3 regions of the Streptomyces sp. NPDC054770 genome follow, and region 2 is predicted to be linked to each of the others. Evidence: riboswitches for the same ligand, from Rfam matches in the RefSeq annotation. Region 2 holds a riboswitch; each other region holds the start of a gene.
What was found. Region 2 has a riboswitch for S-adenosylmethionine ahead of ACWGKQ_RS43720 (aminotransferase class V-fold PLP-dependent enzyme). Riboswitches for the same ligand answer to the same signal wherever they lie in the genome.
Positions count from the first base shown of each region.

Region 1: linked by a shared signal. The riboswitch ahead of ACWGKQ_RS29510 (ABC transporter substrate-binding protein) and the one ahead of ACWGKQ_RS43720 (aminotransferase class V-fold PLP-dependent enzyme) in region 2 are both predicted to bind S-adenosylmethionine.
Region 3: linked by a shared signal. The riboswitch ahead of ACWGKQ_RS29615 (putative leader peptide) and the one ahead of ACWGKQ_RS43720 (aminotransferase class V-fold PLP-dependent enzyme) in region 2 are both predicted to bind S-adenosylmethionine.

Region 1 covers NZ_JBSHBL010000039.1:8,193-13,560, forward strand. Annotated here, with positions in the region: gene ACWGKQ_RS29505 (beta-galactosidase) at 1-1,644, opposite strand, end outside; SAM riboswitch class IV at 1,866-1,975, shown strand; gene ACWGKQ_RS29510 (ABC transporter substrate-binding protein) at 2,235-3,884, shown strand; gene ACWGKQ_RS29515 (ABC transporter permease) at 3,881-4,963, shown strand; gene ACWGKQ_RS29520 (ABC transporter permease) at 4,967-5,368, shown strand, end outside.
Region 2 covers NZ_JBSHBL010000087.1:14,596-19,963, forward strand. Annotated here, with positions in the region: gene qcrB (cytochrome bc1 complex cytochrome b subunit) at 1-19, shown strand, start outside; gene trpD (anthranilate phosphoribosyltransferase) at 177-1,241, shown strand; SAM riboswitch class IV at 1,625-1,741, shown strand; gene ACWGKQ_RS43720 (aminotransferase class V-fold PLP-dependent enzyme) at 1,925-3,289, shown strand; gene ACWGKQ_RS43725 (hypothetical protein) at 3,433-4,098, shown strand; gene ACWGKQ_RS43730 (Lrp/AsnC family transcriptional regulator) at 4,124-4,405, opposite strand; gene ACWGKQ_RS43735 (rhomboid family intramembrane serine protease) at 4,402-5,145, opposite strand; gene ACWGKQ_RS43740 (hypothetical protein) at 5,298-5,368, shown strand, end outside.
Region 3 covers NZ_JBSHBL010000039.1:33,713-39,080, reverse strand. Annotated here, with positions in the region: gene ACWGKQ_RS29630 (ABC transporter permease) at 1-497, opposite strand, end outside; gene ACWGKQ_RS29625 (ABC transporter permease) at 494-1,453, opposite strand; gene ACWGKQ_RS29620 (ABC transporter substrate-binding protein) at 1,457-3,076, opposite strand; gene ACWGKQ_RS29615 (putative leader peptide) at 3,310-3,426, opposite strand; SAM riboswitch class IV at 3,460-3,573, opposite strand; gene ACWGKQ_RS29610 (MFS transporter) at 3,858-5,336, shown strand.

The sequences.
Region 1 (5,368 bases), on a different contig from region 2:
CTTCTGGAAGAGCACCGCCTGGTTCTCGCTGCCGGAGTCGTCGACCGTGGCTTCCTTGGTGCCGTCGAGGTAGACGTCGGCGTAGCCGTGGTTGCCCGTCTTGGAGCCGATCCAGCGGATCGCGGTGCCGTCGAAGGGGACGGTGAGCGAGTCACCGGCCGTTTTCGAGAACGACTCGGTGTGCTTGTAGTCGCCGCCGGTATAGCTGGTGTTGGCCACGTGCGACCACGAACCGGTGTACTGCAGCGCGGAGTCGGGGTCGTCCCAGGTGTAGGTGGTGTCCGCGGCCGGCTGGGCGTTGAAGTCCAGGGCGATGTGTGTCCTGTCGACCGCGGTGGACGTGGAGTTGCCGTGCCGCAGGACGTGGAACTGGGTCCTGGTGTCGGGGTTCATCCGGGCGGTGTCGACGACCGCGGAGTCGTCCGGCGGGGTGGCCCTGATCGCCTCGGTCTTGGTCAGCGGGGCGACGGACTGGGTGAAGTACCCGATCAGCTTGTCCTCGTAGTACTTCGGGTCGAGCTGGCGGGTCTCCCGGATCGCGGCCCCGTAGTCGTACGACGTGTAGTTCTCCGGCATGCCCAGCCAGCCCCAGTTGGTGCCGCCGTACGTCATGTAGAAGCTCTGCGCGGTGGTGCCGACGGCGATGTTCTGTTTGTAGAAGACGTCGGCGAACTGGTCGTTGATCAGCTGGGCGCACTTGTCGTAGCCCGGTCCGCCCCAGGGATCGAAGGCGCCGCCCTGGAACTCCGGTGAGTACAGCGGTTTTCCGGCCGGGTGGTCGTAGCTGATGTCGGGGACGCCGTTCCACTTCGAGGGGTTCGAGCAGTTGAAGCCCTGCGGGTAGGAGTCCGGGCCGTCGACGTCGAGGGCGCCGGTGCCGGAGTTGAAGGTGCCGTTGTTGTTGCCGGTCAGCGGGACCGTGATGCCGTCGGCGCGGGCCTTGTCCTCCAGGTGCTGCATGTAGGAGCGGCCGGCGGCCGAGCCGTTGTAGTACTCGTTCTCGACCTGGTAGGCGATGACCGACCCGGTGCCGTTGGTCAGTTGGTGGCGGGCGATGATCCGATCGATCTGCGTCAGCCACTCGTCCGCGTACTTCAGGAACCGCGGGTCGTCGCTGCGGTTGTTGCCGGCCTTGGTGGTCAGCCAGCCGGGCAGGCCGCCGCTGTCGACCTCCGCGTTGATGTACGGCGCCGGGCGGGCGATGACGTAGAGCCCGGCCTCCTGGGCCATGTCGAGGAGCTTGTCGACGTCCCGCACCCCGGTGAAGTCGTACACACCGGGTTTCGGCGAGTGGTATCCCCAGTCGAAGTACAGCGAGGTGGAGTTGAATCCTGCGGCCTTCATCTTCTGGAAGATGTCGCGCCACAGGTCCTGGCTCGGCAGCCGGAAGTAGTGGAACTCGCCGGACCACAGGTAGGTGCGTTTGCCGTCGACGAGGAACGAGTAGCCGTCCAGACTCACCGTGTGCGTCTGCGGGGCGGCGGTGGCCGCGGCGGCGGACGCCTGCGTGCCGATGTCCTGCGCCGCGGCCGGCGCGATCACGCCCGCGGCCAGGGCGATGGTCGCCGCCGCCGCGAGAACGGGCCGCCACCACCGGCCGCCACCGGGTCTCGCAGCCTCTGAACCGATCCGATCACTCCGCACCGCGGCCTCCAGACCGACTGAGCAATCAACACCAAACAGACTCGGGCAAAGTCGAACAGTAAGGGGGTGCAAGGCTCAACACAATGGGGCGGAAGAACACCGTCGAGAAGGCAGAGGCGGCGCGTGACCCCCGCTGGACGAAACATCACTGACATAAAGTCACCTCCGTGTGCCCCTGGGCATGTTGACGCCGGGAGAACAGCCGATCTACGGTGAGCGCGAGCTACGAGTTCCGGTGATCAAGCCCTGGCTGGCCGGACGGCAACCCTCGACGCAGCGGGGTGCCCCAGGTGACGGCTCGGCGGATCTCTTCTTTCTGCAAGTGCGCTCACATCGGCCCCGAGGCGGGCCAGAACCCGGGAGGACGGCATGGCCAAGGCCCTGATGCTGTGTTCCCGGCTCCATGTCGACCTGCTGCTGGTGTCCAGCTGTCTGTGTCAGGGCTGATCCCGCCCTCCCCGGGTCGGCACATCTGCCGCTCGTCCGTGTGACCCGCTCCCCCCTGTTTCTCACGTGACCCTCGCACGCCATGGCGCAGCCTCGCGCCACGGCTGCCTCACGCACCCCTGATGCGGAAGTAGAGACTCCTGATGGCATTCCACACCGGTCCGACGCCGTCCAGACCCCTTCGCCCCGGCCTCGGCGCGATATCCCTCGGCACGGCGTTCCTGGTCGCGCTGACCGCCTGCACCAGCAGCAAGGACGGAAGCACCGCGAGCTCCGGCTCGGCGATCACCGTCGGTACCACCGACCAGGTCGCCAGCCTCGACCCGGCCGGGGCGTGGGACGCGGGCTCCGGCACCATCGAGAGCGAGGTCTACGCGACCCTGCTCAACCAGCAGAACGGCTCCGCGGACGTCTCCCCCGACCTGGCCACCGGGATCAGGCCGACCGGGCCCAAGGAGTACACGGTCACGCTGAAGAAGGGCCTGAAGTTCGCCAACGGGCATGAACTGACCTCCTCGGACGTCAAGTTCAGCTTCGACCGGGACCTGAAGATCGCCGACGAGAACGGCCCGTCGTCGCTGCTGTACAACCTCGCCTCGGTCGCCGCCCCGGACCCGACCACGGTCGTCTTCACCCTCAAGTCGGCCGACGACACGCTGTTCCCGCAGGTGCTGTCCACGGCCGCCGGCTACATCGTGGACGAGCAGGTGTTCCCCGCGGACAAGATCCTCGACGACAAGGCGATCGTCGCGGCCAAGCCGTGGAACGGGCCGTACGGCATCAAGAGCTACGACAAGAACTCACTGGTGTCCTTCACCGCCAACGCGGAGTACAAGGGGCAGCTGGGCGCGCCGAAGACCGAGAACATCCAGCTGAAGTACTACACGGACGCAAGCAATCTGAAGCTCGACGTCCAGCAGGGCACCATCGACGCCGTCTACCGCACGCTCACCACCGCCGACCTGGACGACCTCGGCAAGCAGAAGGACGTCAAGGTCCACACCGGCTCCGGCAACGGCATCCGCTACATCGTCTTCGACCTCGCCACCCAGCCCTACGGCACCAGGACGAAGAACGCCGACGCGAAGAAGGCCCTCGCCGTCCGGCAGGCGGTCGCGGACTCCGTCGACCGGTCCCAACTCGCCCAGCAGGTCTACAAGAACACCTACCAGCCGCTCTACAGCTCCGTCCCGGACGGCCTGACCGGCGCCACCCCCTCCTTCAAGTCGCTCTACGGCGACAAGAAGGGCGGCCCCGACAAGGCCGCCGCGGCGGCCCGGCTGAAGGCGGCGAAGGTGAGCACCCCGGTGACGCTCAACCTGCAGTACAACAGCGACCACTACGGGTCTTCCTCGGCCGACGAGTACGCGCTGGTCAAGACCCAGTTGGAGGCCACCGGGCTGTTCAAGGTGAACCTCCAGTCGACCGAGTGGACCCAGTACGGCAAGGACCGCGTCAAGCACCTCTACCCGCTGTACCAGCTCGGCTGGTACGCCGACTACCTCGACGCCGACAACTACCTCTCGCCCTTCTACTCGGCCAACAGCTGGGTCGCCAACGGCTACGACGACCCCGCCGTGCGTGCGCTGATCAAGAAGGAGGAGACCGAGACGGACGCCACGAAGCGGACCGGGCTCCTGAAGCAGGCGCAGGACAGGGCCGCCGCGCAGGTGCCGCTGCTGCCGCTGCTCCAGGGGTCCACCGCCATCGTCACCCGCAGCGACGTCAGCGGGGTGCCGGCCGAGCTGGACGCGAGGTACCAGTTCCGCTGGGCGGGACTCTCGAAAAAGTGAGCACTCTGACGCAGGAGACCCCCGGCGCCGTCGCCACCCCGGCCGACGGCGCCGCCGGGTACGGGTTCGCCCGATACCTGGTGGTCCGCTTCCTCCTCATCATCCCCACCGTGCTGATCCTGGTCAGTCTGGTCTTCTTCCTGATGCGGCTGACCGGCGACCCGATCAGCGCCGCCTTCGGCGACCGGCTCACCCCGGACCAGCTCCAGGCCAAGCTCCACCAGGCGGGCTACGACCGGCCGTTGCTCACCCAGTACCTGGACTACCTGCGCTCGCTGGCCACCGGCGACTTCGGCCGTACGGTCACCGACAACCAGCCGGTGACGCGTGTCCTCGGCACATACGGCGCCGCGACCGTCGAACTCGCCTGCTACGCACTCCTGGTGGCCCTGGTCATCGGCGTCCCGCTGGGCATGGTGGCGGCCGCCTACCGCGACCGGGCGCCCGACGTGGTCCTGCGCCTGTTCGCGATCCTGACCTACGCCACGCCCGTGTTCTTCGTGGGCCTGCTGCTGAAGCTGGTCTTCGCGATCTGGCTGGGCTGGCTGCCCGCGTCGGGCCGGGCGAGCACCGGTGTCCAGCTCTTCCTCCAGGACCAGACCAGCACGACCGGCGTGTACCTGGTCGACGCCCTGCGCAGCGGCGACGGCACGGCGATCACGGACGTGCTCCGGCATGCCGTGCTGCCCGGGGTGGCCCTGGGTCTGCTCGTGGCCGGCGTGCTGCTCCGGCTGGTGCGCACGAACCTGATCGGCACGCTCTCCGCCGAGTACGTCGAGGCCGCCCGCTCCCGGGGCGTGGCCCCGCTGCGCCTGGTCACCCGGCACGCCACCCGGCCCGCGCTGATCCCCGTCGTCACCGTGCTGGGGCTCCAGGTCGCCGGCCTGCTCGGCGGCGCGGTTCTCACCGAGACGACCTTCGAGTGGAAGGGCCTCGGCTACGAGCTCGCCCACTACCTGACGGTGCGTGACTTCCCGGCGGTGCAGGGCATCGTGGCCCTGTTCGCCGTCGTCGTGGCGGTGACCAACTTCCTCGTCGACGTCGTGGCCGCGCTGATCGACCCGCGAGTGAGGTACTGAGTCATGGCGCTGGTACTGGTACGACGGCTGCCGCTGCGGCTGCGGACGGGCGCGGGAGTACAGCGGGCCATGCTGCTCACCGGCCTGGTCCTGACCGTGCTGTTCGTCCTCACCGCACTGCTGGGACCGTTCCTCGCCCCGCACGGGTACGCCCAACTCCGTGACACTCACGGCCTGTTCGGCTCCCAGCAGCATCCGAGCGGCGCCCACCCGCTGGGCACGACCATCGCCGGGTACGACGTCCTGTCCCGGACGGTCTGGGGCGCGCGGACCGCGCTGCTGATCATCGTCGCCGCACTGCTGCTCTCGGTGGTGCCGGGCACCGTGCTCGGGCTGGTCTCCGGCTACCTCGGGGGCCGGCTGGACCGGCTCCTCGTGGGGCTGGCGGACGCGCTGTACGCCTTC
Region 2 (5,368 bases):
CGGCCACGGCCACCACTGATCGAAGGCGTCGCCACGCCACAGCCGAAGGGCCCCCGTCCGGTGTACGGACGGGGGCCCTTTGCGGTGCCCGGAGCTGGATAGGGTGGGCCCTGGGAAAACCGGTTAATTCGCGTACGGCGAATTCGACGACGATGACGACGATCAGGAGCGGCCTTATGAGCGCTGTGACCCCCGCTGGAGGCGACATCGCGGCGGGCCGTTCCTGGCCCGAGGTACTGAACGCGCTGCTGTACGGCCAGGACCAGAGCGCCGACGCGACCGCCTGGGCGATGGACCAGATCATGCGCGGCCAGGCGACCGACGCCCAGATCGCGGGCTTCGTCGTCGCCCTGCGGGCGAAGGGCGAGACGGTCGAGGAGATCAACGGTCTCGTCCGCACGATGTACGACCACGCCAACGTCATCGAGGTGCCGGGCCGCACGGTCGACATCGTCGGCACCGGCGGGGACGGCGCGAAGACGGTCAACATCTCCACGATGTCGGCGCTGGTGGTGGCCGGCACCGGGGCGAAGGTCGTCAAGCACGGCAACCGCGCGGCCTCCTCCGCGTCCGGGGCCTCGGACGTCCTGGAGAAGCTCGGCGTCAACCTCGACCTGACCCCGCAGCGGGTCGCCGAGGTCGCCGAGGAGGCCGGCATCACCTTCTGCTTCGCCATCAAGTTCCACCCGGCGCTGCGCTACGCGGGCGCCGCGCGCGGCCAGCTGGGCATCCGCACGGTCTTCAACATCCTCGGCCCGCTGACCAACCCCGCGCGGGTGCGCGCCCAGGCCGTGGGCGTCGCGGACCCGCGCATGGCCCCGGTCGTGGCGGGCGTCTTCGCGGAACGCGGCAACTCCTCCCTGGTCTTCCGCGGCGACGACGGCCTCGACGAACTCACGACGACGGCCACGTCCCACGTCTGGATCGTCCGCGACGGCAAGGTCACGGAGGAGACCTTCGACCCCCGCGACGCCGGCATCGACCTGGTCCCCGTGGAGGCGCTGCGGGGCGGCGACCCGTCGTACAACGCGGAGGTCGCCCGCCGCCTCCTGGACGGCGAGCCGGGCCCGGTACGGGACGCGGTCCTGCTGAACTCGGCGGCGGCCCTGGTGGCCCTTGACCCCGGCACGGGGACCCTGGCCGAACAGCTCCGGACGGGCATGGCCAAGGCGGCGGAGTCGATCGACTCGGGCGCCGCCAAGCGGGCGCTGGAGCGCTGGGCGGCGGCGACGAACAGGTAGGGGCCGCGGTCGGCGGGCTCAGGCACGGTACGGCACCGCCGGACTACGCCGTCGTGGCCGATCGCCGTTGCGGCGGAAAGAGGAGTCCGGCGTCGGTGCCGATGAATTCGGACCGGCATCACCTTCTTCTCCGCCGCAACGGCGAGCAACAACACCGGCCTTCCCGGCGGTGCCCCACTTCGCGCGGGAGCCGTCGCCGCTTCCTCTTTCCGTCGCGTCCTCTGCCGGTCTCTTCCGTTGGGCGGTCGTGATTTTCCGCCGCAACGGCGCGCAACCGCACACGGCCTTCCCGGCGGTGCCGAGCCGGCGTCGGTTTCTGGCGGTGTTCCGTCATCCGGACAGGAGTTGCGCGGCGGCGATCACTTCACTTACGTTTCTTCCCAGGTCATGAGTGACAGTCATGAGGCCCCGGCCGACTGTCCGGCAACCCTCCGTCCGTGGCGGGGTGCCCCGGGTGAAGACCAGGTCGTAGGCAGCGAGGTCTACGGCAAGCGCGGACCCCTCACGCTTCTTCGAGCAGGCACAGCCCAGGGGTCCTGGTCGTCGAGGGAGTCCTCTGTGAGCAAGCGAATGCGATAGGGCGTCGAGCCCCGCCTCCGCACACCCCTTTCACCTTTCCCCGTGCCGTCGACGCACCGTCCGTCCGGCCCGGCGATTTCGCTCAGCTCTCACAGGAGTTCGCCATGTCTGTCACCACCGCTGCCGCCGCCCAGTCCCTTTGTGCCCCACTGCCCGTTCTGGGCCGGGATGTCACCGTCCCGCTCGTCACCGGCGGCGAGGTCACCTACGCCGCCCTCGACTACGCGGCCAGCGCCCCCGCCCTCCAGCGGGTCTGGGACGACGTGGCGGCGTACGCGCCCTACTACGGCAGCGTCCACCGCGGTGCCGGCTACCTCTCCCAGCTGTCGACCGACCTCTTCGAGAACGCCCGGAACACCGTCGCCGAGTTCCTCGACTGCCGCCCCGACGACCAGCTGATCTTCACCCGCTCCACCACCGACTCCCTCAACCTGCTCGCCGCCGCCGTCCCCGCCGACTGCCAGGTCTTCGTCTTCGAGACCGAGCACCACGCGAGCCTGCTCCCCTGGAAGGACGCCCGGGTCACCTACCTCAACGCGCCCCGCACCCCGCGGCAGGCCGTCGAGACCCTGGAGCGTGCTCTCGCCGACCGCGACCCCTACGGCCCGGCCCTGGTCTGCGTCACCGGCGCCTCCAACGTCACCGGCGAGCTGTGGCCGGTACGGGAGCTGGCGGCCGCCGCGCACGCGCACGGTGCCCGGATCGTCCTGGACGCCGCCCAGCTGGCCCCGCACCACCCCGTGTCCGTCCGGGACCTGGACGTCGACTGGGTCGCCTTCTCCGGCCACAAGCTCTACGCCCCCTTCGGCTCCGGCGTCCTGGCCGGCCGCGCCGACTGGCTGCAGGCCGCCGAGCCCTACCTCGCGGGCGGCGGCGCCAGCCGCAAGGTCACCCGGCGGGAGGACGGGGGAGTGGCCGTGGAGTGGCACGAGAGCGCGGCGCGGCACGAGGCGGGCTCCCCGAACGTCATCGGCGCCTACTCCATCGCCTCCGCCTGCAAGGCGCTCACCGAGGCCGGCTTCGACACCCTGGTCGCCCGCGAGCAGCACCTGATCGAGAAGGTGCGGGCCGGGCTGGCCGAGGTTCCCGAGGTCCGGGTCCTCTCCCTCTTCGGCGACGACGCCCCGCGCGTCGGAGTGATCAGCTTCGTGGTCGACGGCTGGAACAGCTCCCACTTCGCCGCCGCCCTCTCCGCCGAGTACGGCATCGGCGTCCGCGACGGCCTCTTCTGTGCCCACCCGCTGGTCAGGACCCTGCTGGGCTCCGACCCGCAGACCCAGGGCGAGTGCGGGGCGCCGGAGGCGGCACCGGGCGAGAAGTCCCTGAACGCCATCCGGGTGAGCTTCGGCGCGGGCACGCCGGACGAGCACGTGGAGCGCTTCGTGACGGCGGTGCGGGAACTGGTGACCGACGGCGCGAAGTGGTCGTACCGCACGGAGGACGGCCGCTGTGTCCCGGCGGTGAGCTGACCCACCCGCGGGGGGGTGTCGGCAGGACCACCCCCGGGTCCGGTGTCCAGGCCCAGCGACGGGAAGCGTCGTGAACGCCAGGATTCAGGTAGTCGGCAACGGGCCGACGAGGAATCCGACACCGGGAACCGGGGGACACACCCATGAACGAGACCCTCGCGAGGCGCCTGACCGGCCTCGCCGCCATCACCGCCGCGGCCGCCTTCATCGTCGACGTACCGCTCTACTTCGTCTACTCCGGTTCGCCGCCGGACTCGAACGTCCTGACCAGGTTGCTGCTCCAGATCGTCGGACTGGCGTTCGTCGTCGTGTTCGTGACGGCCTTCCGTGAACTGGTCAAACGGGCCGACCCGGCCCGCGAATGGATCGGCTCGATGGCCTTCGCGACCGGACTGGTCTACGCGACGGTCACGCTGGTCTCCAGCGGGCTGGAAGGCGGTGCGGTCATCGCCGCGGACCATCCGATCGACCCGACCGTCGCGGTCAGCGGCACGTACATCCTCTACGGGGCGATCAGCCGCCTGATGCTCGCCCTCTGCCTGACCGCGGTGGGTCACGGGATCTCGCGCACCGGCCTGCTGCCGCGCTGGACCGGCCGCTCCGCCTGCACCCTGGCGGCGGTCAACCTGGCCTTCGTGCCGTCCGTGTTCTTCGGCAACGACCCCGCGCACTTCTACGCGGCGAACGGCTGGGGCACCACCGCCCTGATGGGGGCGTTCCTCAGCTACTGGCTGCTCGCCCTGGGTATCTCGGCCTACCGCAGCGCCGCGCGGCGTACGCCCGCCGGCGCACCGGCCCTGCGGCACTGACGCCGCCCGGCCCGGACCGCTCGGTTCAGCTGTCCAGGCCGATGGCGAACGCCGCCTCCAGGTCGTGCTGGGAGTACGTGCGGAACGCGACGTGCGTGTCCGTGGCCTCCACGCCGGGGATCTTGCTGATGGAGCCGGGGATGACCTCGGCGAGATCCTCGTGCTGCTTCACCCGGACCATGGCGATCAGGTCGTAGGTGCCGGTGACGGAGAAGACCTCGCTGACGCTCTCCAGCGCGGCGATCCGTTCCGCGATCTCGGGGATCCGGTCCACGCTGGTCTTGATGAGGACGATCGCGGTGATCACGGCTGGTTCTCTCCCTCGGGTGCCGGAGCTGGGGCGGATCTCACTTTAGTCGTACGGCCGTACCGCACCCACGCGTAGCCGAAGCCGAGTCCGAAGCCGACCAGGTGGGCGAGGTAGGCCACGCCGGGGCCGGAGGAGGCCTGGTTCAGGGCCAGCCACTGGAGGGCCGCCCAGAAGGGGAGCACCACCCAGGCCGGGAAGCGCAGCGGGAGGAAGAAGAGAAAGGGGAGGAGACTGGTCACGCGGGCGCTGGGGAACAGGTACAGGAACGCTCCGAGGACCGCCGAGATCGCCCCGGACGCCCCCACCAGCGACTGCTGGGAGGTGGTGTTGGCGGCCGCGTAGCCGAGCAGCGCGAGATAGCCGCAGCCGATGTAGAAGAGAGTGAACTCGACGCGGCCCATCCGTTCCTCGGTCATCGCCCCGAAGACGAAGAGGAAGAGCATGTTGCCGAGCAGGTGCACCCAGCTGCCGTGGATGAACAGCGCCGTGGCCGGGGTGAGCGCCTCCCGCGCCGGACCGTCGAACAGGTCGGCGGGGACCACCCCCCAGTGCCGGAAATACGCCCGCTGGGCGGTCGCGAGGGCCTCTCCGGTGCCGTAGGACGGGGTGAAGCCGGAGGCGGGGCCGAGCACGAAGATCAGGCAGCACACGGCGATCAGGCTGTACGTCATGGGCGCGGACGTGCCCCGCAGACCCCGCAGGGTCCGGGCGGCCGTCGTGTTCCAGTTGCCGATCATGGACATAGAGCATGGCGTAACGGGACGCACTGGTGCAGACCGCCTCGCCGCCGCAGACGGGGCGGCATCGAGTACCCGCCAGGCCGTAGGGTACGAGCCACACGCGTCGGGACGGCGCGTCACGGACACTAGAAGGAAGCGAACAAGCCACGATGACGGTTCCCCTGCCGACCGCCACGACGCGGTGGCGCTGCACCCTCTGCGGCAACCTCACGCGCTTCGA
Region 3 (5,368 bases), on a different contig from region 2:
AGCGCGGTGACCAGGGCCAGCGACAGGAACAGCGCGGGGATGGACAGCAGCACGTCGACGAAGCGCATCAGCACGTCGTCCACCCAGCGGCCCACGAACCCGGCGACCACGCCGAGCAGACCGCCGACCACGAACGCGACCAGGACCGCGATCAGCGTGGCCTTGAGGGAGAGCTGGGCGCCGTGGACCACGCGGGAGAAGACATCGCGGCCCAGTTCGTCGGTGCCGAACCAGTGACTGCCGCTCGGGCCGCGGAAGTTCTGGGAGGGCACCCCCTTCAGCGGATCCTGCGAGGTGAACAGATCCGGCCAGAAGGCGGCCAGCACCACCAGCACGATGACGGCGGCGGACAGCAGCAGACCGGGGCGGCGCAGCAGGAAGCGGAGCACCCGGCGGATCCCGGCGGGGCGGCCGGGTTCCGCGGGCGTTCCGTCCCCGACCGGCCGGGCGAGGCCGAGGGCGGCCTCGGCCTGGTCGTCGACAAGGCTCTGACTCATGCGAGGCTCGCCCTTCTCTCCGAGGCCACCACGATCCGCGGGTCCAGCAGCGGATAGACCAGGTCGACGAGCAGGTTCGTCGCCACGAAGATCAGCGCGCCGAACACCACCACCCCCTGGACCAGCGGGATGTCCTGGGTGGTGACCGCCTCCGCGGTCACCCGGCCCAGACCGTCGCGGGAGAACACCGTCTCCACCACCACCGAACCGGCGATCAGCTGCCCGACCAGCAGGCCGACGACCGTCAGCGCGGGCAGCGAGGCGTTCCGCAGCGCGTGCCGCAGATGCACCCGCCACCGGCCGGCGCCCTTGGCCCGCGCGGTCTCCACATAGGCCTGGTCCAGCGCGGTCAGCAGGCTCTTGGCCAGCACCTGGGCGACCTGCGCGCCGGTCGGCACCGCCAGTGTCAGGGCCGGCAGCACCAGGCCGCGCAGCCCGTCGTTGCCGAACGCCGGGAACCAGTGCAGCTTGAACGAGAACGCCTCGACCAGCAGCAGTCCCACCCAGAACGTCGGGACCGACACCCCCAACGGGGGCAGCGACAGCAGCAGTTGCCGCAGCCACCGCCGCGAGGTGTACGTCGCCGCCACCGCGAGCCCGCCGCCGAGGAGCACCGCCAGCAGCAGCGCCGCACCGGTCAGCTGGAGTGTCTGCGGCAGCGCGTCGGCCAGCGTGGCGGTCACCGGGCGGCCCGTGGAGACGGCGTCGCCGAAGTCCCCGCGCACCGCCCGGCCCAGATACTCGGCGTACTGGACCAGCACCGGCTTGTCGAAGCCGTACTCGTGCCGCAGCCTGGCGAGTTGGGCCGGATCCGTCTGACCCGAGTCCATTCCGGCCCCGGCCATCGCGGAGACCGGGTCACCGGGCAGGAAGTCCAGGACCAGGAACGACACGGTGTAGGCCGCCCACAGCACTCCGACCGCCTGCGCCAGCCTTTTGATCACATAGCGGCGCATCCGCTAGCCGATCCAGGTGTCGTGCAGCTGGACGCGGCTGCCGGAGTCGAATGTCAGGTCGTGCACCTTGTTCGAGACGCCGAGCTGGGTCTGGAGCTCCACCACCGGCACGTTGTACGCGTTCCGCACGATCAACCGCTGTGCCTCGGCGACCAGTTGTCTGCGCTTCGCGGTGTCCGGGGTCGCGGCCTGCGCGGCAAGGGCCGTGTCCAGCGAACTGGCGGGAAAGCGGTAGAAGTTGGCCAGCCGGGTGGAGAAGGAGCTGCGCAGGATGTCCGGGTCGGCGCGGGTCGCGTTCCCCCACACCACGTCGAAGTCACCCGACTGGAGCGTGGTGGCGAACTGGGTGACCGGGAGCTGCTTGAGCACCACGTCGATCCCGACGGCCTTGAGCTGCTGCTGGACCAGCTCCAGCGCGGGCTGGTTGGTGGCCGCGTTGGGGAACCAGGTGATGGTCAGGCTCAGCTTCTTGCCGGCTTTGGTGCGGATGCCGTCGCCGCTCGCCTGCCAACCGGCCTCGTCCAGCAGGGACTTGGCCTTGGCCGCGTCGAAGGCGAGGTCAGTGGAGAGGTCGGTGTAGTCGGGCGTGGTGTGCGCCAGGACGCTGGTCGCCGGCTGGGTGCCGGTGGGGAAGACGGTGTCGGCGATCTGCTTGCGGTCGACGGCGGCCAGGATCGCCTGGCGCACCTTCGCGTCCTTCAGCAGGGGCCGCGAGTTGTTCAGCCCCAGACCGAACACCACACCGGGGTTGGCCCGGTTCTGCAGGGCGACCTGGCCGCCCTTGAGCGCCGCCTCGTTGGCCTTGCCGACGCTGCTGATCACGTCCACCTGCCCGGACTGGAGGCTGCCGGCCCGCACCCCGGCCTCGGGCACGACCTTGAACACCAGCTTGTCCAGGTAGGCCTCGCCCTTCTTCGACCACAGCGAGGAGCCCCAGTCGTATCCGGTGCGCTTGTCCAGGGTGATCGACTGGTTCTGCACGTACTGCTTGAGCACGAACGGCCCGGACCCGACCACCCCGTCGCTGCACTTCTGCTGCGGGGTCTTCTTGACGCTCGCCGAGGACTCGATGCCCAGCGAGTGGGTCGAAGTCGCCTGCAGGAACTGGGCGTTGGGCTGCTTGAAGGTCACCTTGACGGTGAGCGGGTCGACCACGGTGGTGCTCTTGACGCCGCTCAGATAGCCCTCGGCGAGGGTGCCCAGGGCGCCGAGGTTCGGCACCGCGTCGAAGTTGTCCTTGACCACCTGCGCGGTCAGCTTCGACCCGTCGCTGAAGGTGACCCCCGGGCGCAGGTGGAAAGTGAACGTCGTCGCGTCGGCGCTGATGTCCCAGCTCTTGGCGAGCCACGGCACGATCTTGCCGGTCTTCGGGTCCTGGTCGGTCAGGGAGTCCACGATCTGGCGCACCGAGTAGATGGTCTCGTTGCTGGCGACCTGCTGCGGATCCACGCAGCCGGAGTCGGAGCCCACCGCGAAGGTCAGGGTGCCGCCGGACTTCGCCGGGCCGCTTTTGCCGCCGGAGCCGTCGTCGCCCGAACCGCACGCGGTCAGCAGGACGCTGGTGGTCAGGAGCGCGGCCAGGGGCGCCCATCGGGAGGGTCTGAAATCCGGGAGTGCAGTCACGGAGGGAGTTCTCCTACTCGTGTCACCCGGCACGGGGTGCCGGGCTACGGGGCAGCGAGGCACGGCCGTGCAGGGGCGTGCGGCCCCGGCCGGATCGGAACCGGCCGGGGTGGCGCTGTGCAGAGACAAGGGGGTGGCAGGCAGACGGCACCGGGAACCGGTGGCGCGGGGGAAGGGCGGCGCGAAGGGGCCGTGGCCGGTGACAGGGGGTCAACCGGCGGCAGCCGGGCCGGTCAGACCCGACAGAGGCAGCTGGTCGAGCGCTTCAGATCGATGTGGCGCCGACGCGAGAGCCGGGAGTACGCCGAGGCGTCGGCGAGGGAGACAGCCGGATCGTCGCTGTGCCGCATACCGGTCCTCCCTTCTCCGGCCCCGGTCACGGGGCCACGCGCTTGCGGGAGTCGTCGCTGACCCCGCCGGGCTTTCACCTGGAGCACCCCACCGCGTGGGAGGGTTGCCGGTCAACGAGCCAGGGCTTGACGCTGACACTCAATGCCGTTGGCGATCGTACGGACCGGTTTTGTCGTACGTCAATGCCGGGACGCATGGTGGACGCACCTTGTGCCGTGTGCTTTGATCCGGCCATGGAGACCGCAGGTCAGGCACGCACCGTGCGGCTGGACCCGTTCTGGGCGGGCCGCCGCGCCGATCAGTTCGACCAGACCTGTCGCTGACCACTCGCGCTCCCTTCACCCTTCTCCAGCCGCGCACACGCCGTCGCCGTGCGGCCGTTCCCGCCCCTGTGCGTCCCAACTCGTCGTGACTTGCCGGAAAGAGAGGCATGGCCGTCAACAGCACCGCTCCGACAGGGGCGTTCGCCGCGCTGCGGGTCCGTGACTACCGGATCTACTGGAGCACCGGCCTGGTGTCCAACATCGGCAGCGCCATGCAGGGCGTCGCGCTGGACTGGTTCGTCCTGACGCTCACCCACAGCGGAACCGCGCTCGGCTGGGTCGCCGGGCTGCAGTTCGCCCCCGTGCTGCTGTTCGGCCTGTGGGGTGGGGTCCTTGCCGACCGCCACGACCGCCGGACCCTGCTGCTGTGGACGCAGACGCTGTACGCGGGCCAGGCACTGCTCCTGACGGTCATCGTGTTCTCCGGCCATGCCGCGCTGTGGCTGCTGTACGTCCTGTCCTTCGGACTGGGCTGCGTGTTCACGGTGGAGAACCCGGCACGCCTGTCCTTCGTCACCGAGCTGGTCGGACGGGCACTGATCCCGAAGGCCGCGGGTCTGAACATCCTGTCCCTGAACGCCGCCCGCCTGATCGGTCCGGCGATCGCCGGTGTGCTGATCGGGGCGATCGGCACCGGCTGGGTCTTCGCCCTCAACGCGGTGTCCTTCACCGTCGTCCTCGCGGGTCTGCTTTCGATCCGGCCACGGGCGCGGGCGGCCCGGGAGACGCGCGCCGTCTCCCGGCCGCCGTGGACCGGGGCGGGCGCGGAGGGGCTGCGCTATGTGGCGGCCCGGCCCGAACTCGTCGGCGTGTTCACCGTCTTCGGCCTGACCGCCACCTTCGCGGTCAACTTCCCCACCACGCTGACCCTGTTCGCCGGGCGCGTCTTCGACGTCGGTTCCCGGGGACTCGGTCTCATGAACACCGCACTGGCCGTCGGCACCGTCGCCGGGACGGTCGCCGCGACCCGCGGTGTCTCGCCCCGGGTACGGACGGTCGTGGCCGGCGCGCTGCTGTTCGGCGGCTTCGAGGCACTGGCGGCGGTCATGCCCACGTACCCCGCCTTCCTCGCCCTGCTGCTGCCCGCCGGCTTCACGCTGATGACGCTGAACACGGCGGTGAGCGCCTTCGTCCAGTCGGAGGTGAGTGACGCCATGCGGGGCCGGGTGATGGCGGTCTACACGGTGATCTCCATGGGCGGCAGTCCGGTCGGTGCCCCCGTCATCGGCTGGGTCTCCCAGCACGCGGGGGTGCGCTGGGGGCTGGCCGTGGGCGCGGCCACCGCCGTGCTGGCCGCGCTCGGCGTGACGCTGTGGCTGACGCGGAGATCACGCTCGACGCCGGCCCCGGCTGCGTCTGCCGCGTCGCCCGTGGCGGCCGCGTCGGTCGTACCGCCCGTGTCGGTCGTACCGCCCGTGTCGGTCGTACCGCCCGTGTCGGTCGTACCGCCCGTGTCGACCCTGCCTCCCGTACCGCCCGGCTTCCGGTCCGCGTCGACGTCCGCGGCGGCGCCGGCCGGCTGCCCGCCCGCCACCGATCACCAGCCGTCACGCGAACCGTCCACCGACGGAAGGCCCCATGACTGACCGTCACACCAGGACGCGTTCGTGGACGTCGC